3 regions of the Cedecea sp. B1(4) genome follow, and region 1 is predicted to be linked to each of the others. Evidence: riboswitches for the same ligand, from Rfam matches in the RefSeq annotation. Region 1 holds a riboswitch; each other region holds the start of a gene.
What was found. A riboswitch is a leader RNA that binds a small molecule or an ion and turns the genes downstream of it on or off. The one in region 1 is predicted to bind thiamine pyrophosphate.
Positions count from the first base shown of each region.

Region 2: another riboswitch for thiamine pyrophosphate. It lies ahead of tenA (thiaminase II); the one in region 1 lies ahead of thiM (hydroxyethylthiazole kinase).
Region 3: another riboswitch for thiamine pyrophosphate. It lies ahead of thiC (phosphomethylpyrimidine synthase ThiC); the one in region 1 lies ahead of thiM (hydroxyethylthiazole kinase).

Region 1 is NZ_JCAHMZ010000004.1:547,161-555,094, forward strand. Features, by position in the region: gene ACR6JA_RS12145 (FMN-dependent NADH-azoreductase) at 201-812, shown strand; gene lpxO (lipid A hydroxylase LpxO) at 878-1,780, opposite strand; gene ACR6JA_RS12155 (YadA C-terminal domain-containing protein) at 1,919-2,854, opposite strand; TPP riboswitch at 3,307-3,403, shown strand; gene thiM (hydroxyethylthiazole kinase) at 3,442-4,230, shown strand; gene thiD (bifunctional hydroxymethylpyrimidine kinase/phosphomethylpyrimidine kinase) at 4,227-5,027, shown strand; gene ACR6JA_RS12170 (GntR family transcriptional regulator) at 5,114-5,860, shown strand; gene ACR6JA_RS12175 (PfkB family carbohydrate kinase) at 5,834-6,814, opposite strand; gene ACR6JA_RS12180 (ADP-ribosylglycohydrolase family protein) at 6,801-7,814, opposite strand; gene ACR6JA_RS12185 (nucleoside permease) at 7,817-7,934, opposite strand, start outside.
Region 2 is NZ_JCAHMZ010000002.1:62,684-70,617, forward strand. Features, by position in the region: gene ACR6JA_RS03700 (methyl-accepting chemotaxis protein) at 369-1,913, shown strand; gene zigA (zinc metallochaperone GTPase ZigA) at 2,055-3,275, shown strand; gene ACR6JA_RS03710 (ABC transporter substrate-binding protein) at 3,319-4,251, opposite strand; gene ACR6JA_RS03715 (ABC transporter permease) at 4,277-5,047, opposite strand; gene ACR6JA_RS03720 (ABC transporter ATP-binding protein) at 5,044-5,784, opposite strand; gene tenA (thiaminase II) at 5,781-6,461, opposite strand; TPP riboswitch at 6,521-6,622, opposite strand; gene ACR6JA_RS03730 (LLM class flavin-dependent oxidoreductase) at 6,786-7,808, shown strand; gene ACR6JA_RS03735 (DUF1349 domain-containing protein) at 7,833-7,934, shown strand, end outside.
Region 3 is NZ_JCAHMZ010000005.1:3,879-11,812, reverse strand. Features, by position in the region: gene ACR6JA_RS12555 (HesA/MoeB/ThiF family protein) at 1-697, opposite strand, end outside; gene thiE (thiamine phosphate synthase) at 690-1,325, opposite strand; gene thiC (phosphomethylpyrimidine synthase ThiC) at 1,325-3,226, opposite strand; TPP riboswitch at 3,316-3,426, opposite strand; gene ACR6JA_RS12540 (Rsd/AlgQ family anti-sigma factor) at 3,477-3,980, opposite strand; gene nudC (NAD(+) diphosphatase) at 4,079-4,852, shown strand; gene hemE (uroporphyrinogen decarboxylase) at 4,888-5,955, shown strand; gene nfi (deoxyribonuclease V) at 5,967-6,638, shown strand; gene ACR6JA_RS12520 (YjaG family protein) at 6,682-7,272, shown strand; gene hupA (nucleoid-associated protein HU-alpha) at 7,459-7,731, shown strand; gene ACR6JA_RS12510 (DUF1481 domain-containing protein) at 7,746-7,934, shown strand, end outside.

The DNA of each region.
Region 1 (7,934 bases):
GTTTGTCATTGGCGATGATGTATCGGGAATGACGATGGATTGCATCGAAATATAACGGCTATTCGGGTGAGAAAGGCGGTGGCATAGTGGCTGCCATGTTCAGCGAATCTTAAAGATTGAGCACACCTATGTTAACGGCTCTAAAAAAACTCTTAACGCGCTTATCCACTAAACCAGGCTCCATTTCAGAGGCTAAAACGATGTCGACTATCCTGCATATTGATACCAGTGTTCTGGGCGGTTATTCCGTCAGCCGCCAGCTTTCGGCGGAGATTGTTGCCCGCCAGAAAACGCTGCACCCCGGTGCCACCGTGATTTACCGCGACCTGGTGCAGTCCCCGGCTCAGCACCTGTCCGACAAGCACATTGCCGCTTTCCAGGGCGCGGAAGTGACCGACGCTGAGCTGGGTGCAGATCTCGCGGCCGGTGGGGCGTTTATTGACGACCTGTTCGCCGCAGACGTGATTGTCATTGGCGTGCCGATGTACAACTTTTCTATTCCATCCCAGCTTAAGGCGTGGATCGACCGCGTTTGTGTGGCTGGACGCACCTTCCAGTACGGCGCCAACGGCCCGGAAGGCCTGCTGCCAAAAGGCAAAAAAGTGTTTATCGCGTCTTCTCGCGGCGGCCAGTACACCGGCGACAGCCCGGCGGCATTCCTGGAACATCAGGAGTCCTATTTGAAAGCGGTACTGGGCTTCATTGGCCTGACCGATGTGACCATTATTCGCGCAGAAAACCTGAGCCGTGGCGACGAAGCGAAAAGCGCCGCACTCGCCGATGCGAAAAACCAGATTGCGTCACTGGCCTGATTACGGATAACGGATAACGAGCCCTGGCTATTACTGCAAAGGCTCGTTTATTTCGCGGAGGTGAACTAAAACGCCCGCCAGATAAGCACGGCAATCCCGCCAAACAGGATCCATTTCACGATGTAATACACCGTTTTATTCCAGCTTTTTAACTTCTTGCCGACGATACGAATCTGATAGATGTAGCGGAAAGCGCGGTTGATCCCACCGATGCGGTCGTTTTCATCGTTAGGTGCCGACGCGGCGCTCATCAGGTTGCGCCCCAGCCAGTGGTTAACCGCCTGAGCCCAGCGGTAGCGCATCGGTCTTTCCACGTCGCAGAACAGAATCAGGCGATTTTCGCCGCTGGTATTTTCCGCGTAGTGAATATAGGTTTCATCGAACAGCACGCCTTCACCGTCCCGCCAGCTATAGCGCTTCCCGTCCACTTCAATAAAGCAGCGATCGTCATTCGGGGTCGCAAGCCCCAGGTGAAAACGCAGCGAACCGGCGTAGGGATCCCGGTGCCTCGGCAGGCGGCTGCCGTCGGGCAGGGTGGCGAACATCGCAGCTTTGATGGAAGGAATGGTGCGCAGTAGTTCGGTGGTTTTCGGGCACAGTATGCTGGCCGACGGGTGGGCGTTTTCATACCATTTCAGGTAAAAGCGCTTCCAGCCTGTTTTAAAGAAGGAGTTGAAACCGGCGTCGTTAAATTTATCCGCGGCTTTTATCTGCTCCATTTGTTGCAGATGCATACCTTCGTCGCGAATCACTTCCCAGTTTTCCCGCAGCGTTGTCAGCTCGGGAAAGGTTTCCGGCGTCAAATAGGGCGTATTTGGCACCCTGGAGAAAAGATACATAAAACCGTTAAGCGGGGCGGTAAACGTGGAATGGTCCGACAGCTGCCGCCAGAAACGAAAGCGAATCTTGCCGCGGTAATGTACATAGACCACTGAAATAATAATGATGAGTAAAATAATATATTTCATATTGTTATCTGACCACTGTGTTTTTTTTGCTCATTCCCTGCCGGGCCAAAGCCCCGACTGCCAAAAATGCGCCTTTGAAAAGACGCTGAAATAGAGCTTAGCAGTGGTTTTAGCGAAGTAAATGTTGCCTGGGAAAACTTACCAGCCTACAGATAACCCCGCGCCGTAACCCACGTTGTTTTCTGTATCGTCACTGACGGTGGCTTTCACAACAACAGCATTTCCGATACGTGTAGAGGCGCCCACGGCTAAAGCATTTTCACCTTCATAGCCGCCAATCCCTGCCCCTATAGCCACGGTTTGATTATTCATCACCTGCGGTATATTGCTCATTGCCATCGCGCCAGAGATACCCGCGTTGGCCTCTTTTTGATTATTGTTAACTTCGTCTTTTAATGCAGAAAATGCATTATTTAATTTGTCTATCGATTGGCTGTTGGCCTGAATCAGGCGGGTATTATTTTCTGCATGTTCCGTATTTAAAGAAATATTGTTAGCGTTAGTGGATACGCGTGCCTGCGTTACCGTATCAAGTTTCGTTTCGGTGGTCGTCAGGACATTTGTGCCACTAATACCGTTGGTCCCATTTTTACCATCCACACCGTTTTTTACCTGAGACTGGACATATTCGATCATCGCTTTATCTTTGGCTGCCTGGCGGTCGGCATCCGTCGCCGTGCTGTCCAGGTGTGAACTCTTGTCTATTGCGGGCGATACTACCGGAGAGGTAGTCGTTGTCGTTGATGGGGTAAGCGTGCTGGCGACGATAGTGTGAGGGGCATCGAGATGTGGAGTAACTGGCTCTGAATGGCCGCCATCCAGATGTGGCGTAGTGGTAATCTTACCTACAAAATCGCTTGTGTAATTTGTATTATGGGCGTGGTCATAATCTCGTATAGCCTGCTGTTGTGTGGCATCCATATTTTCAAAACTGACGTTAGCTTCTTCCCACGTAATGGATTTTTTCACCATATTGTTATAGAAGTCACTCACCGTATCAGCTCTGGCAGAAGCCGAAAGCACTAAAACACCTAACACTACAGCTAATGATTGACTAACGTTAACGAATTTCATTTTTCTCTCGCCATAAATAATTAATCTAAACGCGGCAGTACGTTATTTAGCGCACTGATAACGGCGATGAACTATCCCGAAATGTGATCATTCGGTCTTTGATCTAAATCATAAGAAAATTCTTAGTTGAGAGCGTTTGAAAGCGATAAAACAGGCCGTTCACATTCCCCCTTTGTGCTGGTGCCAGGTCGCTCACACGGCTGTTACAATCGGGGCGGAAGGCTTACGTTTGAAAGTCCAGTTATGTGTGGTGTCGTGTAATGAAAAAATAGAAAAGGGCAGTTAAATTCGACGAGAGAATTTCTTCACTAAGTCGCCCTAAATGAAGTCAGTGTCAACCCAGCCGCCACCTGCAATCCGCAAAGCACCGCTTTTGCCGTTTACAAGACTTCCCGCTGGCATTACCATCCTCTGCATGGATTAATGACCTGCATTAATCGCAACATATTGCTGTAAATGACTCGGGGTGCCCTTCTTTGTGAAGGCTGAGAAATACCCGTACCACCTGATCTGGATAATGCCAGCGTAGGGAAGTCAGATGCCTGTCCGGCGTCCCTTCTTTCACGCCGGACAGGAGCCTTACCGTTATGCAACCTGACCTGCTACCCGGCGCAACCGCCGCCTCTGTTTTACACCACCTCCGTCAGCATTCGCCGCTGGTTCACTGCATGACCAATGACGTAGTGCAAACCTTTACCGCTAACGTGCTGCTGGCGCTTGGGGCTGCCCCGGCGATGGTGATTGAAGCCGAAGAAGCGGCACAATTTAGCGGGCTTGCCAGCGCGCTGCTGATCAACATTGGCACCCTGACTTCAGAACGCGCGACGGCGATGCTGGCTGCTATTCACGCCGCCAATAGCGCCGAAACGCCGTGGGCACTAGACCCGGTCGCCGTGGGTGGTTTGGCTTTCCGCACGCGCTTCGCTCGCGAAATTATTCAACTGAAACCAGCCGCCATTCGCGGTAATGCGTCTGAAATCATGGCGTTGGCAGGGGAGCAGGCCGGAGGCCGTGGCGTAGACAGCACCGATGATGCACTTTCGGCGATCCCGGCGGCGCAAAAGCTGGCGCGCGAAACCGGTGCAGTGGTTGCCGTAACCGGAGAAACTGATTACGTCACCGATGGCGAACGAACGTTTGCCGTGACCGGCGGGGGAGAACTCATGACGCGTGTGGTCGGCACCGGCTGCGCGCTTTCCGCCGTGGTTGCTGCGTGCTGTGCTTTACCGGGAGACAGGCTGGACAATGTCGCCAGCGCCTGCCGCTTTATGTCGCTTGCCGGCGAGCAGGCCATCGCCGCCAGCCGTGGGCCGGGCAGTTTTACCCCAGCCTTCCTCGACGCCCTTTATCTGCTGAATGCGGAGGGGCTGGCATGAAACGCATCAACGCATTAACTATTGCCGGAACCGATCCAAGCGGTGGGGCGGGGATCCAGGCCGATCTGAAAACTTTCTCCGCGCTCGGCGCTTACGGCACAAGCGTGATCACTGCGCTGGTGGCGCAGAATACCCGTGGCGTGCAGTCCGTTTACCGTATTGAGCCTGAGTTTGTGGCGGCGCAGTTAGATTCTGTCTTGAGCGACGTGCGAATAGACACCACAAAAATTGGCATGCTGGCAGAGGCCGATATCGTTGAAGCCGTCGCAGAGCGACTGGCGTTCTATAAGGCACCAAACGTGGTGCTGGATACGGTGATGCTGGCGAAAAGCGGCGATCCGCTGCTGGCCCCGTCGGCGGTGGAAAGCTTACGTCGGAAGCTATTGCCGCATGTCGCGCTGATCACCCCCAATCTCCCGGAAGCGGCAGCGTTGCTGGATGCGCCCCACGCGCGCAGTGAAAAAGAGATGCGCGAACAGGGTGAAGCGCTGCTGGCAATGGGCTGCGAGGCTGTGCTGATGAAAGGCGGGCACCTCGACGACGCAGAAAGCCCGGACTGGCTATTTACTCGCCACGATGTCCAGCGCTTTACCGCGCCGCGCGTGCAAACAAAAAACACCCACGGCACTGGCTGTACTTTATCTGCCGCGCTGGCTGCGCTCCGCCCCCGCCATGACGACTGGGCGCAAACCGTGGCTGCCGCAAAAATCTGGTTGTCGAAGGCGCTGGCTCAGGCGGATTCGCTAGAGGTCGGGCACGGTATCGGCCCGGTACATCATTTTCACGAATGGTGGTAACTGTCGGTTAAGAGAGAAGTTTTTAGCCAGCGTAATACCAGTGGTACTATACTGGCTTCATCTTCCCTGCCGGACAATTGCGTACCATGGAACAGGCTCATCACCAGTTAGTTGAACAGCTCAAACAGCGCTTTGCCGCCCCGGATAACGCTCCTCTATACCTCAAGTTTGTCGAAACGGTGAAAAACGCCGTGCGCGCGGGCCTGTTGCCGCAGGGCAATATCCTGCCGGGGGAACGCGATCTCAGTCAGCTTACGGGAGTGTCACGCATTACCGTGCGCAAGGCGATGCAGGCGCTGGAAGATGACGGCGTGGTGACGCGTTCGCGCGGCTACGGAACGCAAATTAATGCGACGTTTGAGTATTCGCTGAAAGAGGCCAGGGGCTTTTCGCAGCAGGTTGTGCTCCGGGGTAAAAAGCCAAATACGCTGTGGGTGAACAAACGCGTGGTGAAATGCCCGGCAGACGTGGCTGAACAGCTCGCGATCCCGGCTGAAAGCGAGGTTTTTCTGCTCAAGCGCATTCGCTACGTGGATGAAGATGCGGTGTCTATCGAAGAGTCTTACGTGCCGACCGGGCTGATTGCCGACCCGGATGAGATTGGCGTTTCGCTGTACGACTACTTCCGCAGCCAGAACATTATTCCGCAGCGCACCCGCAGCCGGGTCAGCGCCAGAATGCCGGACAGTGAATTCCAGTCACACATCAAACTGGAAACGCCGGTGCCGGTTTTGGTCATCAAACAGGTAGCGTTCGACCCGCACAACCGGCCCATCGAGTACAGCATCAGCCATTGCCGCAGCGACTTATACGTTTTCGTCTGCGAGGAGTAAGGTTTGCTCGAGCTGCGCGAGTTTTGGCGCGCAGTCCCCGCCCCGGTGGCCGACCACGTAGCTGGCTACCGCATTCCCGAGGCTGACTGCTTCTTCCAGGCTCCAGCCTGCCGCCAGGCCCGCAATTGTGCCGCCCGCGTGGCTGTCGCCCGCGCCAATGGTATCCACGACGGTAGTCGGGAAGGGCGCAGCGATCCCCATGTTATCGTCGGCCGCAAACCACGCGCCGTCCTTATCTAAACGAACGATCAGCGGGCTGCCGTAGCGGGTGAGCCATGCACGGCAAATCGCTTCAATATTTTCCGCTTCCACGCCAAGCCATTCGGCAACAATCGCCGCTTCCTGACGGTTGAGCGAAACAATCGGTTTGCAGGCCATAATCCGCGCCAGCAGCGGCTTCGGGATATCCGCGATACGCGGGCCAAAGTCGATGAATGGGGTAATTGCCCGCAGCGACTCCAGCCAGCTAACGAGCAGTTCCGCACACGGCCCGGCAAGCTGGTAGCCAGAGAGCGACAGCAGGCTATCTGGCGGGATGGTCAGGCCGTCAAGCCAGGCCTGATTCCACTGATGCTCGACGCCGCGAAACGACATAAAGGTGCGTTCGCCGTCGGGTTCGACCAGCGCCAGGCACCAGCCGTTATCTCCCGTATCGGTGTGGATCTCGCTGCGGATGTGCTGTTTTTCCAGGCTGTTGCGAATAATGTCGGCCCAGGTGCCCTGGCCAATTGGCAGCGCGTTCTGCGAGTCAATGCCGAGGCGCGAAAGCGTGATGGCGATGTTCAGCGCGCAGCCGCCAATGTTCACGCCCTGCTGATGCAGTTCGATATCGCAGCCGCGCCACGGTAGGGCGTAGGCGTCGGCGATGACGTCAATCACCGCCGAACCGAGCACGCAAACCGGGCGCTGAGCCTGCAGCTGGGGCAGTTTGCTCAGCAGTTCATTTGGCTTCATGGCTGGCCTCTCTTTGCTGGCGATAGGTCATAAAGATGCGGCTGTAGCGCGTGAAGTCGAGCTGGTTCTCTTCATCCAGCTCCTGTTTCAGCGCCGGGGCGATGCTTTCCACGCCGTTCAGCGCGCCGCAGATAGCGGTAGCCATGGCGCCGATGGTGTCGGTATCTCCGCCGAGATTGGCGCACAGGATGGCGCAGCGGTTAGGGTCGGTTTTTGCCAGTTCGACCATCGCAATCGCCGCCGGTACTGACTCAACGGTGCTGGTACCGGTGCCGACCAACTGGTAAATCTCTTCCATGGCGGATTCGGTGCCGCGCGCTTTTCTTGCCACGCTCAGCGCTAATTCCAGACGTGCCGCGAGGGACGCGCTAAATGTCGTGATGCGTTTTTCCTGCGCGTGGCGGGCGATGGATGGCAGCTCATCGCAAATTGTGGCCCAGCTTGTACCGTCAATAGCACGGGAAATGGCCCAGGCAATAACGACCGCCCCGGCAATGGCCAGATCTGATTTGTGCGTCGGGCTCGAAGCTAACGCGACCTCATCCACAAACTCATCTAGACTGGCCGTGGGCAGCAGGCAGCCAAGCGGGGAGGCACGCATCGCGGCCCCGTTGGTTACGCCGTTGTTTTCCAGCTCGCTTACTGGCGTGCCTTGTTTAATCGCATTCAGGGCTATTTTCGACGTCGGGCCGAGCACGTTTTTGTTAAACGCGTCGAACCCTTCTGCCCACGCCAGAATATGGCGGCCAATGGCGTCCGGGTTGATAGCCCCGTGGTGCTCGATGATGGCGTCCGCCAGCGCCAGCGCCATTGAGGTGTCATCGGTAAACTTAGCGCGGGTAAAATAACAGGCGGCGTTGTTTTCTGCCGGACCCGGCAGGAACTTGTCTATCCAGCCGAAGTGGGCCTTCACCCGCGAGCGCGGCCACAGTTCGGACGGCATCCCCATCGCATCACCTAACATCTGGCCGTAAAAGGCTCCCAGAATACGATTTTCCATTGTTACGCTTCCTTAAATACTTTTTCAGATTCATCACCGGCAACGGCGATGGCAGCAATCTCTTTGTCCGACTCGCGGAAGAAGACCATGAACAGCACGGCGATGACGGCAATCATTATT
Region 2 (7,934 bases), on a different contig from region 1:
AAGGGTAATTCAGAATTGTTAATGAAATATTAAATAATTAAATAAACCGGCGCGTGGTGAATTTATATTTGCCACGCGCTTGCTGTATTTTAAAAAATAGTGTGGGGGAGAGCATTGCTCTTAGCAAAATAGATTAAAAAAACGTTCCCTATCGCAAATCATCGATCAATCGAGATTCAATTAATAGCTTTCAGCTATCTGTCTGGCCTGACCATAAGAAAAAACCGATCAAATTCATAAAGTTAATCTGAATATATCCGATAAGCCTGTACGAGGTGCTTCCATCCCTTTGTGCTATTTATTTTCTGCTGTTTTGGCCGCAGAGGATTTTGTGCATTCATAAAAATACGGTTCTCAAGGGAGAAAAAATGTCACTACATGATGTAAAAATTCGCAGCAAGTTAACGCTGATTATTGCTATTTTTATTGTGCTGATGATCTTCAGCTCAGGGCTTTCTTTGCTTAGCCTGAGCCGGGCAAATACCGGCATTCAAACGATTGTTAATAATGATTACCCGACAACCGTTAAAGCCAACGATCTGATTGAGAGTTTCCAGGAGTTTGTGAATACACAGCAGCTGATGCTGCTGGATGAAGCGGGTACATTTCGCCAGAAATCAGAAAAACACCTTACGGAGATCAGCGCTCATATTACCGCGTTGCTGGCGGACCTGAACAAATCCAGTACCGACGCCGCTTCACAAAAAGCGCTGAGAGAACTGGCCGATATTCGTAAAGAGTATCTGGATTCACGTTTCCGTATTTTACAGGCGGTGCAGCATAACGATCGCGCCGCCGCCCTGCAGGAAATGATGGCTACCACCATTCAGGTGCAGGAAAAATACAAAGACAAAGTGCAGGAACTTATTGCCATCCAGAACCAAAAAATGACTTCTGCGGGGCAACAGGTAGACAAGGATTATCGTTCTAACCGGCTGGTCACTGTGCTTCTGACTTTGCTGAGTATCGCGCTGGGCAGCCTCATCGGTATGTTTGTGGTGCGTTCCATTACTCGTCCGCTGGTTCGCGCCGTTGAATTTGCCGGGGCGATTGCTGAAGGCGACCTTACGGGCAGCATCACGGTTACCCATAAAGATGAAACAGGCGAACTGCTGCAGGCGCTGATGAGCATGAAAGTCCGCCTGCAAGAGATTGTCCATCAGGTTCAGCAGGGATCGGAAACTATCTCTTCTGCCGCCGCGCAAATTGTCGCCGGGAACCAGGATCTTGCGGCTCGCACCGAAGAGCAGGCCAGCTCCGTAGAGGAAACGGCGGCTTCCATGGAGCAGATCACCTCCACGGTGAAAAACACCTTTGACCACACCAACGAGGCAACCAAGCTTTCTTCCGAAGCCGCAACGGTGGTGAAAAACAACGGCCAGATGATGTCTCAGGTCACCAGCAAAATGCGCGTGATTAATGAAACCTCCAACCGTATGTCGGACATCATTAACCTCATCGACTCCATCGCGTTCCAGACTAACATTCTGGCGCTGAATGCGGCGGTGGAAGCGGCTCGTGCCGGGGAGCATGGCCGTGGTTTTGCCGTGGTTGCCGGGGAAGTTCGCCAGCTGGCGCAAAAAAGTGCTTCATCTGCGAGCGAGATCAGAAGCCTGATTGAGAACTCAACCACCCAGACTCGCGAGGGCATGGGGCTGGTGGAAAAAGCGAATGCCCAGATTGCCGGTATGATCGAAAACGTGCAGGAAATGAACACCATCCTCGGGGAGATCAAGCAGGCCAGCCAGGAGCAAACCGACGGCATTTCCCAGATCAACAGCGCCATTGGCATGATTGATTCCACCACCCAGCAAAACTCCGCGCTGGTGGAAGAGTCGGTTGCCGCCGCGGCATCTCTGAATGACCAGGCGAAGCAGCTGCGTGACCTGGTCCGGGTGTTCCGCCTGCAGTAATTCAGCTTTCCTTCTCAAAGCCAGCGTTAGCTGGCTTTTTTCATTTCTACGCACGGTTTTTATCTCCGGCATGACAATGTCGCTTATTGTTGTTATGTTATAACATATCAATAATGGCTGCGCAGTCAGTAAGGAGTTGCAATGTCATCGTTAACACAGGCCGACAATCGGCCAAAGAAACTGCCCGTTACCGTGCTGTCCGGTTTTTTGGGTGCCGGAAAAACCACTTTGCTGAATCATATTTTAAATAACCGGGAAGGGCGGCGGGTGGCGGTGATCGTCAACGATATGTCCGAGGTGAATATTGACGCTGCGCTGGTGCGTGAGGGCGGTTCAAGCCTGACGCGCACCGATGAAAAGCTGGTGGAGATGAGCAACGGCTGTATTTGCTGCACGCTGCGTGAAGATCTGCTGGTGGAAATCAGCCAGCTTGCCCGGGAAGGGCGTTTTGATAACCTGGTCATCGAATCTACCGGTATTTCCGAACCGCTGCCCGTGGCGGAAACGTTCACCTTTGTGGACGATAAGGGTGAAAGCCTGTCCGATATCGCCCGGCTCGACACCATGGTGACGGTGGTGGACGGTTTTAACTTCCTTCGGGATTATGAATCTTACGACAGCATTCAGTCTCGCGGCGAGTCCATGGGTGAGGAGGACGAACGCACCGTGGTTGACCTGCTGATTGACCAGATAGAATTTTGCGACGTTCTTGTACTCAACAAAACGGATCTTATCGACGACGCAGAGAAACGCCGCCTGATGTCCGTGCTGCATTCCCTTAACCCACGCGCAAAAATCATCACTTCGGCGTTTAGCCAGGTTAGCCTTGATCAGGTTCTGGATACCGGGCTGTTTGACTTTGATGCCGCCGCTCAGGCGCCGGGCTGGCTAAAAGAACTGCGCGGCGAACATACGCCGGAAACCGAAGAATACGGTATTCGTAATTTTGTTTTTCGTGCCCGGCGCCCCTTCCATCCGGCACGTTTCCAGATGGTGACCGACGGCGGGCTTAAAGGCGTTATTCGCTCCAAAGGCTTTTTCTGGCTAGCGAGTCGCCCTCAGCATGCCGGATCCTGGTCCCACGCGGGCGGTGTGATGCGCCAGGGACTGGCAGGGATGTGGTGGGCTAGCATCCCCCGTGAGCAGTGGCCGCAGGATGCCGAAAGCCTCAGGCACATTTTAAAGCACTGGGAAGACGGTATTGGCGATGCGCGCCAGGAGATTGTTTTCATCGGCATTGATATGGACGAGGCGAGTCTGCGCGAGAAGCTGCAGTATGCCTTACTTACCGATGCCGAAATGGCAGAAGGGCCTAAAGCCTGGGCACGGTATTACGATCCGATTGATGCCTGGTTCGACTGACTGAGGCCCGGCTGCCCGTTGGCAGGCAACCGGGCAACCTGGCTTAGTGCAGCTCTACGGCGTAGTCATCCACCGGGGTGATTTTCTTGATCAGCTTGTTATCAAACAGAAACTGTTCGTAGGCCTGGTAGCGGGCGCGGTCGAGTTTAGCCGGGTCGGTAGCAAACAGCGGTAGGCTTGCCTGCCAGGCCTGCTTATTCAGCTCGGTATTCAGTTCTGCGTGGGCTTTGGCAAAGGCCTGCCAGGTTTCCTGCGGATGCGTCTGCAGGTACTCGTTGCCTTTTTTCAGCGCGGCGAAGAATTTTTTGATCTTCGGTTCATTCGCCGTTTTACGATTCGCCACAAAAATCAGCTCATCGTAGGCCGGGACGCCGTAGTCCTCGACGTTAAACACCACCGGGGGTTTACCCTGAAGCTTCAGCTCGAGCGCTTCGATATTGCGGTAGCCGCCGATCACCGCATCCACCTGGCCCGCCAGCAGGGCGCTGGTGAGCTGGAAGTTGACGTTGATGAGCTTCATCTCTTCCGGTTTGACGTGCTCATGCTCAAGCATGGTGGCAAGCGTCGCCTGCTCGATACCGCTGACGGAATAGCCGATTTTTTTGCCTTTAAGATCCGCTGGTGATTTGATGTTCTGATCCAGCGTCATCACCGTATTCAGCGGGGTGTTAATCAGCGTCCCGACGCGCACCAGCGGCAGCCCCTGATCGGCAAAGAAATGCAGCTGTGGCTGGTAGGTAATGGCCAGATCGGCCTGCCCGGCGGCAACCAGGCGCGGCGGCAACGCCGGGTCGGATGGCGGGATGATCTTCACGTCCAGCCCTTCGGCCTTAAAAGCGCCAATTTGTTCAGCCACCATAATGGGCGCGTGATCGGGGTTAATGTACCAGTCCAGCACCAGGGTCAGCTTTTCAGCGGCGGAGGCCTGAGCGGCAAAGGCGGCGGTGAGCAGCAGGCCACACAGCGTTTTTTTCATCTTCTTAATTCCTTAATTAAGGCGGTTATTCGTTGTTTTCAGGCGACCAGACAATCAGCCGCCTCAGCAGGGCATCGACCGCCAGCCAAAGCAGAACGGTCATCAGGACTAAAATAAACAGCGCGGCAAAGCAGACGTCGGTTTGCATGCGGGCGTTGGCGTTTAGCATGACGTAGCCCAGCCCTTCGGCAGAGCCCACCCATTCGCCAATAATTGCCCCGATGGGGGCGACGGCGGCGGCCATGCGCAGCCCCGAGCCAAAAGCAGGCAGCGCCGCCATCAGCCGAACGTGCCTCAGCTGCGCCCAGCGTGAAGCCCCCATCGTGCGGGCCAAATCCAGATAGTCGTTATTCACTCGGCGCAATCCGTCAAAGAACGACGACACCACCGGGAAGAAAATCACCAGCACCGCCATCGCCACTTTGGCGCTCATGCCAAAGCCGAACCACAGCACCAGCAGGGGTGCGAGGGCAAACACAGGGATTGCCTGACTGGTGAGTACCAGTGGCATCAGCCAGCGCTGGAGGCGGGGGGAAAACATCATGCCCAGCGCCAGGCCCGCACCGAGGAGCACGCCCAGAATTAGCCCGCTGATAATCTCTGAGGCGGTGACCAGCGTGTGCCAGGCGAGATAATCGCGGCCATCCCATAACGCCAGTGCCACCGAAGCGGGAGAGGGCAAAAGAAAGGCGGGAATATTGCCGAGGGTAAGCAGATACCAAAGTAGCAGCAGCCCGGCAAAGACGGTCAGCCCACGGCGCAGGCGTGTAGCATGGGTGTCTGAAGTCAGCTTCATTCGGCGGCCCTGATCAACTGTTGCAGCAGCCCGGCCTGGCTTTGGAGTAGATCTACATCGTCCGGCGCGCGGGGCGGCTGCCCGGCAATAACATGCGTATCGTCGATGCCCGCAGGCCAGCGGGAGAGCACCAGCAGGCGATGGCTGAGCCGACAGGCTTCCATCGGATCGTGAGTGATCAGCAGCACGGTATTTTTTGCCAGCAGCCTGGCCGCCAGGTCCTGAATGGCCGTGCGGGTGATGGCATCCAGCGCCGAAAACGGCTCATCCATCAGCACTATCGGGCGCTTTTCGTAAAGCGTTCTGGCGATGGCGGCACGTTGCCTCATCCCGCCCGATAGCGAAGCTGGCAGGGCTTTGGCATAGCCAGCCAGCCCGACCTGCTCAATCAAATGTTCCGTCCATTGCCTGTCGACCGCGTCACCACGCAGGCGAGCTCCGAGGGCCACGTTCTGCTCAATGCTGAGCCACGGGTAGAGCAAATCTTTCTGCCCCATCCAGGCGATACGCCCGGCAACCGGCAGGCCGTCGCTGCAGGTCACGCTTCCGCCACAGGCCCGCGCCAGCCCGGCGATAATTTTTAGCAGGCTGGTTTTACCCGCCCCGCTCGCGCCCAGCAGGGCAACGAAGCTGCTGCCGGGAATATCAAAATTCAGCCGCTCAAAAATGGTCTGCTGGCCAAAGCGCAGGCTGAGATCGCGCACCTGAATGCCCGGCGAAGTCGCGCTGTCGGTCATGAGGCATTCAGCCCCATCTGCCAGAACGCGGATTCAAGCTGCGTCGCGGTGGTAAAAATCTGTGATAGCTCTGAGAAACGGCTTTCCGCGCCACGCTGGTGGCCTACGTTTTCGAGCAACTGCACAGCGGCTTGCACGCCGGTGAGGTAGCCTTCATCGCCATAGTTACGGATCCAGTTCGCGTAGGGATTGCCTGCCATCACCGTGTCGGGGCTATGCAGCAGGCCAAGGCCGATTTCTGCATATCCGGCCACGCAGGGCAACAGGGCAGCCAGCAGATCGAGCGCGTCGCCTGAATGGCCAATATCCAGCACGTAACGGGTGTAATTCATGGTTTCTGGCGCTTCCGCCTCGGCCACTATTTGCGCTTCGTCCAGGCCCCAACTTCGACAGTAAGCCACGTGGAGCGGCAGCTCGGAGACAATGGCATTCAGCGATGCGGTCGCGGTGCGCATTTCCGGCAGCGTGCGAAGCTTGCTGACCAGCAGGGCGTAGGCGCGGGCAAAATGAATCAGGAAAAGATAATCCTGGGTCAGATAGCGCTTGAATGCGGCTTCAGGCAGCGTGCCGACAGCAAGCTGCTGCAAAAAAGGGTGATCGACGTAATCCTGCCAGTGCTGGCCGGCCTGCTCGCGCAGTCGTCCGTAAAGACCGTTTTCGAAAAGTGGGGTGTACATGGGACCTCCTGGGTAAGTGGAGATCCGGGCGCGCAGAGGTATGAACAGACAATAACAGAGCTGTGATTGCCGACCGTCCCTTCGCTGGCATGACCCAGATCAGGTTCAAAGGGTTCGGCTTACGCCATCTCAGCCCATACAGGACACCCCTCGGAGGTGCCTGTTATACGACATTTACTTTTTGATTACAATCGCCGGGCGCTGTGTCTGACCTTGCTGAAAGCGACGATCCGTTTAGTGCGGTATCGCAATATTTTGCTGGCACTCGGGGCGGGAATTTTGTCACTGTAGGCCGGTTACCTACGAGTCTAAGGATGATATCCGATGAAAAAGATTGGCTTTCTCTCGTTTGGCCACTGGTCGCCTGCCGCCCAGTCCGGCACGCGCTCTGCGGCGGATACGCTGCTGCAGTCCATCGACCTGGCCGTTGCCGCCGAAGAGCTTGGCGCTGACGGCGCTTACTTCCGCGTGCACCATTTTGCTCGCCAGTTAAGCTCGCCTTTCCCACTGCTGGCGGCCATCGGGGCAAAAACCAAACGTATTGAAATCGGTACCGGCGTGATCGACATGCGCTATGAAAACCCGCTCTATATGGTGGAGGACGCGGGAGCCGCGGACTTGATTGCCGGGGGCCGACTGCAGCTTGGGATCAGCCGTGGCTCGCCGGAGCAGGTGATCGACGGCTGGCGCTATTTTGGCTATGTGCCAGGGGAAGGAGAAACCGAAGCCGATATGGCGCGCCGTCATACCGAGGTTTTTCTTGAGGCGCTGAAAGGGGATGGTTTTGCCGAGCCGAACCCGCAGCCAATGTTTCCTAATCCACCGGGTCTGCTGCGTCTGGAGCCGTTTTCTGCCGGGCTGCGGGAGCGAATCTGGTGGGGGGCGAGCTCCAATGCGACTTCGGCGTGGGCCGCGAAGTTAGGGATGAACCTGCAAAGCTCCACGCTGAAAACCGATGAATCCGGCGAGCCGTTTCATATCCAGCAGGCGAAGCAAATCCGCGCTTATCGGGCCGCGTGGAAAGAAGCGGGCCATAGGCGTGAGCCGCGCGTTTCCGTCAGCCGCAGCATCTTCGCGTTAATGGACCAGCGCGACCGCAACTACTTCGGCGGCAGCGGCAAAGAAGGCGATCAGGTTGGCTACATCGAGCCACAAACCCGGGCCATTTTCGGCCGCAGCTATGCCGCTGAACCGGAGCTGCTCATTAAGCAACTGGCGCAGGATGAGGCGATTGCCGAAGCCGACACGCTGCTGTTAACCGTGCCAAACCAGCTGGGCGTGGATTATAACGCGCACCTGATCGAATCTATTCTGAAGCACGTTGCACCGGAGCTGGGCTGGCGCTAAATAAAACAGGGAAAAGGTCATGCTATGAACCCGGATTTTTACTGGATTAATGAGCCAAAAGTCTGGCAAGAAGGCGACGGCGGGCTGACAGTTGTCACCGATGAACAAACCGACTTCTGGCGCAAA
Region 3 (7,934 bases), on a different contig from region 1:
CCAGAGTGCGCCAGCTATGTTGCCGGGCGTCAAACAGGCGCAAAGCGCCAGCAGCAGGCGTCATGCCGGTAAGTAATTTAATGGCCTCCAGCGCCTGAAGAGTACCCATCACGCCCACGACCGGGCCGATGACGCCGGAGGTGCGGCAGTTGCGTTCGGGTTCACTCTCGTCAGGCCAGACGCAGCGGTAGCAGCCATGTTCCCAGGGCGGTGTCAGGACCATCATCTGGCCGCCAAAACCGACGGCGCTGGCGGTGATAAGTGGCGTATTCCCGGCCACGCAGGCGGCGTTTACCGCCTGGCGGGTTGCCATATTGTCGCTGCAGTCCAGCACCACGTCGGCCTCGCGCACGGCTTCTGTCAGCGAAGCCCCCGTTAGCCTTTCTGCCAGCGGAACAATTTTCACTCCTGGGTTCAGGCGCTGCAGATGCTGGTGGGCTGCGGAAGATTTCGGGCGCTCAATATCTTCTGAGGTGAACAGGATCTGGCGCTGGAGATTGCTGATATGCACCCTGTCATCGTCCGCTACGATAAGCTTGCCTACGCCAGCGGCGGCGAGATACAGCGCGGCAGGTGAACCTAAGCCGCCCAGACCGACGACCAGCGCCGTGCTGGACAGCAGTTTTTCCTGCCCTTCAATCGCCACGTCTTCCAGCAGTAGCTGGCGGCTATAGCGCATAAAATCCGCGTCATTCATCGCCAGTGCCTGCCAGGTCGAGTAGCTTCGCCGTGGCGATGCGCCAGTCGGGTGCCTGCGTAATGGCGCTGACGACGGCGACGCTGCCCACGCCGGTGGCTAAGACGGCAGGTACGCGATCGATGCTTATTCCGCCGATGGCAACGGTGGAGTAATCACCCAGCGTCTGAATATGTTCTGCCAGCTTATTCAGCCCTTGAGGGGAAGAGGGCATCTGCTTAGTTTGGGTAGGGAAGACATGGCCCAGCGCGATGTAGGACGGGTTTGCGCTTAAGGCGCGATCCATTTCCATGTTGTCGTGGGTTGAAAGCCCCAGACGCAGTCCGGCTTCGCTTATCGCCGCCAGGTTGGCGACATCCATATCTTCCTGGCCGAGGTGTACGCCGTAGGCACCGTGTTTGATGGCCAGTCGCCAGTAATCGTTAATGAACAAGCGAGCGTTGTAGCGTTCGCCCAGCGCAATGGCTGCGATGACGTCGGCTTCAACGTCGGCATCGCGTTTGTCTTTAATGCGGAGCTGGATGGTCTTGACGCCTGCCCCGAGGAGACGTTCGATCCATTCCACGCTGTCGACGACCGGATAAAGGCCCAGTCGGCGGGAGGTGGCAGGGAAAGTGAGTCTGGACATTATGCTTCCTCTTGTCTGAGATAAATTTCGCCGCCCCGGGCGCGAAAGTGCTGGGACATATCTTCCATGCCAGCATCTCTCGCCTGTTTTGCGGCGTAATCGCGCACTTCCTGGGTGATTTTCATGGAGCAAAACTTAGGGCCGCACATGGAACAGAAATGCGCGACTTTGCCGGATTCCTGCGGCAACGTTTCATCGTGGTAAGCGCGGGCGGTGAACGGGTCGAGCGCCAGGTTGAATTGATCTTCCCAGCGGAATTCAAAGCGTGCTTTGGACATCGCGTTGTCGCGTATTTGTGCGCCGGGATGCCCTTTGGCCAGGTCCGCGGCGTGAGCGGCAATTTTGTAGGTAATTAGTCCCTGCTTAACATCCTCTTTGTTCGGCAGGCCGAGGTGCTCCTTCGGGGTGACGTAGCAAAGCATCGCGCAGCCAAACCAGCCCATCATGGCGGCACCAATGCCGGAGGTGAAGTGGTCATAGCCCGGTGCGATATCGGTTGTGAGCGGGCCAAGGGTATAGAAAGGCGCTTCGTGACAATGCTCCAGTTCTTCGGTCATGTTGCGGCGAATCATCTGCATCGGCACATGCCCCGGGCCTTCAATCATCACCTGGACGTCGTACTCCCAGGCAATTTTGGTCAACTCGCCCAGCGTATGCAGTTCGGCAAACTGTGCTTCGTCGTTGGCATCCTGAATGGAACCGGGGCGTAAGCCATCGCCCAGGGAAAGGGAAACATCATAGGCGGCGCAAATTTCGCAGATTTCACGGAAGTTCTGATACAGGAAGTTTTCCTGATGATGGGACAGGCACCACTTCGCCATAATCGATCCGCCGCGCGACACGATCCCAGTCAGGCGCTGCGCGGTCATCGGGACGTAGCGAAGCAGCACTCCGGCGTGAATGGTGAAGTAATCCACGCCTTGCTCTGCCTGCTCCAGCAGCGTGTCGCGGAACATCTCCCAGCTCAGGTCTTCGGCGATACCGTTCGCCTTCTCCAGCGCCTGGTAGATGGGCACCGTGCCGATGGGCACCGGGCTGTTGCGCAGGATCCATTCCCGCGTTTCATGAATGTAGCGGCCGGTGGAGAGGTCCATCACCGTGTCTGCCCCCCAGCGAGTGGCCCACACCAGCTTCTCCACCTCCTCTTCAATAGAAGACGTGACTGCCGAGTTGCCGATATTGGCATTGACCTTTACCAGGAAATTGCGGCCGATAATCATCGGCTCTGATTCCGGGTGGTTGATATTGGCAGGAATAATCGCTCGCCCGGCGGCGACTTCATCGCGGACAAACTCCGGCGTGATGTTTTCCGGCAGGCGGGCCCCAAACCCTTCGCCGGGATGCTGGTGGCGCAGGACGGCATCACGAATACGCTCGCGCCCCATATTTTCGCGAATGGCGATGAATTCCATCTCTGGGGTGACAAGGCCTTTGCGGGCGTAATGTAACTGGGTGACACACTGTCCGGCTATTGCCCGGCGAGGTTTGGACCGAGTTTCAAAGCGTAATTCGTCCAGGCCGTCGTCGGCAAGACGCGCTTTTGTGTAAGCGGAGCTGCGTTCATCCAGTGCTTCGCTGTCACGCCGGTCGGCAATCCAGGCGCTGCGTAGGGGATTTAGCCCATTTAACACGTTTATGGCGATGTCGGGATCGCCATAGGGGCCGGAGGTATCGTAGACGGGAACCGCGTCGTTCGGCTGATATTGCGGGGCATCTTTGCTCCTGCCGGTGAGCGTTGGGCTGAGCTGGATTTCGCGCATCGGGATACGTATATCTTCACGTGACCCGGTCAGATAGATGCGTCGGGAGTTAGGGAAGGCGGTGCCTTCAAGCGTATTGATAAAGTGTTGGGCGGCGGCGCGTTGTTCGCGGCGGCCTGGTTTGTTTTCAGATGCAGACATAGCACATTCCAGGTTTAGTCAGGATATGGCTTGTCAGGACAACGGAAGGAGTAATGGATATGGGCCGCCCGAGAACGGGTGTACCCAAAGATAGAATTACTCTTGTTCCCTTCGCAGGTTCTAACCTGATCAGGTTCCGCGGATCCCGAATTAACGGTCTCAGCCGGTGCTTAACGCACTCGGCACTCCGACAAGAATGATCCCACCTTGCGGTGGGAAAGTTGTAAATTACTCGTTAATAGCTAACAACTCAAGCTGGACTTGCCAGCCCGGCAGGATCGCTGGCGCTGCCGTCGAGGTTGTTATCAATAGCCAGGAGGACTAGTTTATCTTCAAGGGTGAAGCGGGACTCCAGGCATTCGCCAATCTCTGACAGCGCCTGCTGAAACTCGACCCAGCTGTCGCGGTCGATGGCGTTTTCCAGATGGGAATCGTAGAGGTCCATGATTTGCTGGGTGTTGGCTTCCAACTGAGGGTAGAGCTGGGCTGCGCTTAGCAGCGGGCTGCTGCCTTCCAGGTTGCTGATGATTCGCTCGTAGATACTGAAATGACCGGAAGAGAGGTAATCCACCAGGCCGTGGCAAAAATTGTCTAACGCTTTTTCGTCGAGCGCGGTGTGCGATTCCTTGTTAGGCTTGATCCCGACCATGTTGTAATAGGCGACCAGCAGGTGCTTACGGGCCTGCAGCCAATGGTCAACTAACTCATTACTACCACCAACGCGCTCAGTCAGATTGGCTAACTGGTTCAGCATGATTGAGACTCCGTGAGTTAAAAGATTGAACGCAAACTAACCCAAAAAAGTAAAAACTAATTGTTTATATCAGTGAACACGGGGATGTGCACCAGGTTATGGAACGTGTTATTCAAAACTTAGATCATGGTTGGTGGATAGTCAGCCATGAGCAAAAAATATGGTTGCCGCAGGGTGACTTACCTCACGGCAGCGCGGAAGAATTTCAACTCGTAGGCAGCCGTGCCCTGGATATCGGTGAGTGGGAAGGTGAGCCCGTCTGGCTGATTCGTGAAAACCGCCGCTCGGATATGGGCTCGCTGCGTCAGCTCCTTGATCGCGATGTGGGCCTGTTCCAACTGGCCGGACGAGGCGTTCAACTGGCTGAGTTTTATCGCTCGCATAAGTATTGCGGTTACTGCGGCCATGAAATGCACTTCAGCAAAAGCGAATGGGCAATGCTCTGCGGGCACTGCCGGGAACGCTATTACCCGCAAATTGCCCCCTGCATTATTGTCGCTATTCGTAAGGATGATCATATCTTGCTGGCTCAGCACACGCGCCACCGCAACGGCGTCTACACCGTGCTGGCCGGGTTTGTCGAAGTGGGCGAAACGCTGGAGCAGGCGGTGGCTCGCGAAGTCATGGAAGAGAGCAGCATTCAGGTGAAAAACCTGCGCTACGTGACTTCCCAGCCCTGGCCGTTCCCGCAGTCGCTGATGACCGCATTTATGGCGGATTATCACAGCGGTGAAATCAATATTGACCCGAAAGAACTGCTGGATGCGGGCTGGTATCGCTATGACCAACTGCCGCTGTTACCGCCGCCGGGCACCGTGGCGCGCCGCTTAATTGAAGATACCGTCGCCCTGTGTCGCGCGGACTATGAATGATAGACTGCGGCGATACAGCTAAAGGAAAGGTAAACATGACTGAACTGAAGAACGATCGTTACCTGCGCGCTCTGCAGCGCTTGCCGGTAGATGTCACCCCGGTGTGGATGATGCGCCAGGCAGGGCGTTATCTACCGGAATATAAGGCGACGCGCGCTCAGGCGGGTGACTTTATGTCGCTGTGCAAAAACGCCGAGTTGGCCTGCGAAGTCACTCTGCAACCATTGCGCCGTTACGCGCTGGATGCGGCGATCCTCTTTTCGGACATTCTGACCATCCCGGATGCGATGGGGCTTGGGCTGTACTTTGAAGCGGGGGAAGGCCCGCGCTTTAGCTCCCCGATTCAAAGCCTGGCCGACGTTCAAAAGCTGCCGATTCCCGATCCGGAAGGCGAGCTGGCATACGTGATGAACGCGGTGCGCACCATTCGCCGTGAACTGAAGGGCGAAGTGCCGCTGATTGGCTTCTCCGGCAGCCCGTGGACGCTGGCCACTTATATGGTGGAAGGCGGCAGCAGCAAAGCCTTCACCGTGATTAAGAAAATGATGTTTGCCGACCCGAAAGCGCTGCACCTGCTGCTGGATAAGCTGGCGCAGAGCGTGACGCTGTACCTGAATGCGCAAATTCGTGCGGGCGCGCAGTCGGTAATGATCTTTGACACCTGGGGTGGCGTGCTGAGCGGGCGAGATTACAAAGAATTCTCGCTCTACTACATGCACAAAATTGTCGATGGCCTGCTGCGTGAAAACGATGGCCGCCGTGTACCGGTGACGCTGTTCACCAAAGGCGGCGGGCAGTGGCTTGAAGCGATGGCGGAAACCGGCTGCGACGCACTGGGCCTCGATTGGACAACGGACATTGCAGATGCACGTCGTCGCGTAGGCCATAAAGTCGCGCTGCAGGGCAACATGGACCCCTCCATGCTTTACGCTCAGCCTGCACGTATCGAAGAAGAAGTTGCCACCATTTTGGCTGGTTTCGGGCAGGGAGAAGGGCACGTCTTCAACCTTGGGCATGGTATTCACCAGGACGTTCCGCCAGAGCATGCTGGCGTCTTTGTGGAAGCTGTGCATCGCCTGTCCGCGCAATACCACCGGGCTTAAGGTGGCAAGAGATGGATCTCACCTTACTGCGAGAGCAACAGCTGGATCTGGCCTCAAAGGTGATCCGAGAAGATCGCCTTGAGCAGGATCCGCCGCGGTTGATCGCCGGGGCCGATGTGGGATTTGAACAAGGCGGAGACGTCACCCGCGCGGCCATCGTTTTGTTGAGCTACCCGTCTCTTGAGTTGGTTGAATATCAGGTGGCAAGAATTGCCACCACCATGCCTTATATTCCCGGCTTTTTATCCTTCCGCGAATATCCCGCGCTGCTTGAGGCGTGGGGGATGCTTTCGCAGAAGCCCGATTTGGTGTTTGTGGACGGACACGGCATCTCGCATCCCCGTCGTTTAGGGGTTGCCAGCCATTTTGGGCTGCTGGTGGATGTGCCGACGATTGGCGTGGCGAAAAAGCGGCTGTGCGGGAAGTTTGAACCGCTGGGGGACGAGCCCGACGCTCGTGCGCCGTTGATGGACAAAGGCGAGCAGCTGGCCTGGGTCTGGCGCAGTAAAAAACGCTGTAATCCTTTGTTTATTTCTACCGGGCACCGCATAAGCCTCGACGGCGCATTAAAGTGGGTGGAGCGTTGCATGGCCGGCTACCGTTTGCCGGAGCCAACCCGTTGGGCCGATGCCGTTGCATCCGGGCGCCCGGCTTTTAAGCGCCTGCAAGCAATCGGCAGGTGATTCAGGTAAACTGCCGCTAATTTTCCGTCTTTGAGACATCGTCATGTTACAGAACCCTATTCATTTACGCCTGGAGAAGCTGGAAAGCTGGCAGCACGTCACCTTTATGGCTTCTTTGTGCGAGCGTATGTACCCGAACTACGCCATGTTTTGCCAGCAAACTGGCTTTGGCGATCCTCAGCTTTATCGCAAGATCCTGGACCTGGTTTGGGAAACCCAAACGGTGAAAGACGCCAAAGTGAACTTTGATAGTCAGTTAGAGAAACTTGAAGAGGCAATTCCCGCGGCTGACGACTATGATATTTACGGTGTCTATCCGGCGATTGACGCGTGCGTGGCGTTGAGTGAGCTTATTCACTCGCGTCTCTCGGGTGAAACGCTGGAGCACGCAATCGAAGTCAGTAAATGTTCAATCACTTCGGTGGCGATGCTGGAAATGACTCAGGCCGGTCGTGAAATGACCGACGAGGAGTTGAGAGCAAACCCGGCGGTAGAAGAAGAATGGGACATTCAGTGGGAGATTTTCCGGCTGCTGGCGGACTGCGAAGAACGCGATATTGAGCTCATTAAAGGGCTTCGTGCTGACCTCCGTGAGGCCGGCATCAGTAATATCGGTATAAATTTGCAGCAGTAAGACAGTAAAACGTGACATACAGTCTGATTTGTCCTCCCTGGAGGCTTCCAATTAACCCCCCGTCTGGTCTACATTTGTGGGGCGAATAAAAGTGGCTATCGGTGCGTGTATGCAGGAGAGTGCTTTTTAGGCATTTCCGTCGCACTCGATGCTTAGCAAGCGATAAACACATTGTAAGGATAACTTATGAACAAGACTCAACTGATTGATGTAATTGCTGACAAGGCTGACCTGTCTAAAGCACAGGCTAAAGCTGCTCTGGAATCCACTCTGGCTGCAATTACTGAGTCTCTGAAAGAAGGTGATGCTGTACAACTGGTTGGTTTCGGTACCTTCAAAGTGAACCACCGTGCTGAGCGCACTGGCCGCAACCCGCAGACCGGTAAAGAAATCAAAATTGCTGCTGCTAACGTGCCGGCATTTGTTTCTGGTAAAGCACTGAAAGACGCGGTTAAGTAAGTTAACGCGTGTCAGTGAACAGTTTTAACAGAGGGGCGTTTACGCCCCTTTTGTCCGTCTGGCGTCCGCTGCTGGCGCTGGCGGGTGTTCTGGTGCTCACGGCATGCAGCAGTAACAAACTCCCTCCTTTTACCGCTACCGGCTATGTTGCCGACCAGGGCGTGGTGCGCATCTGGCGAAAAGACAACGCCGATGAATCTACC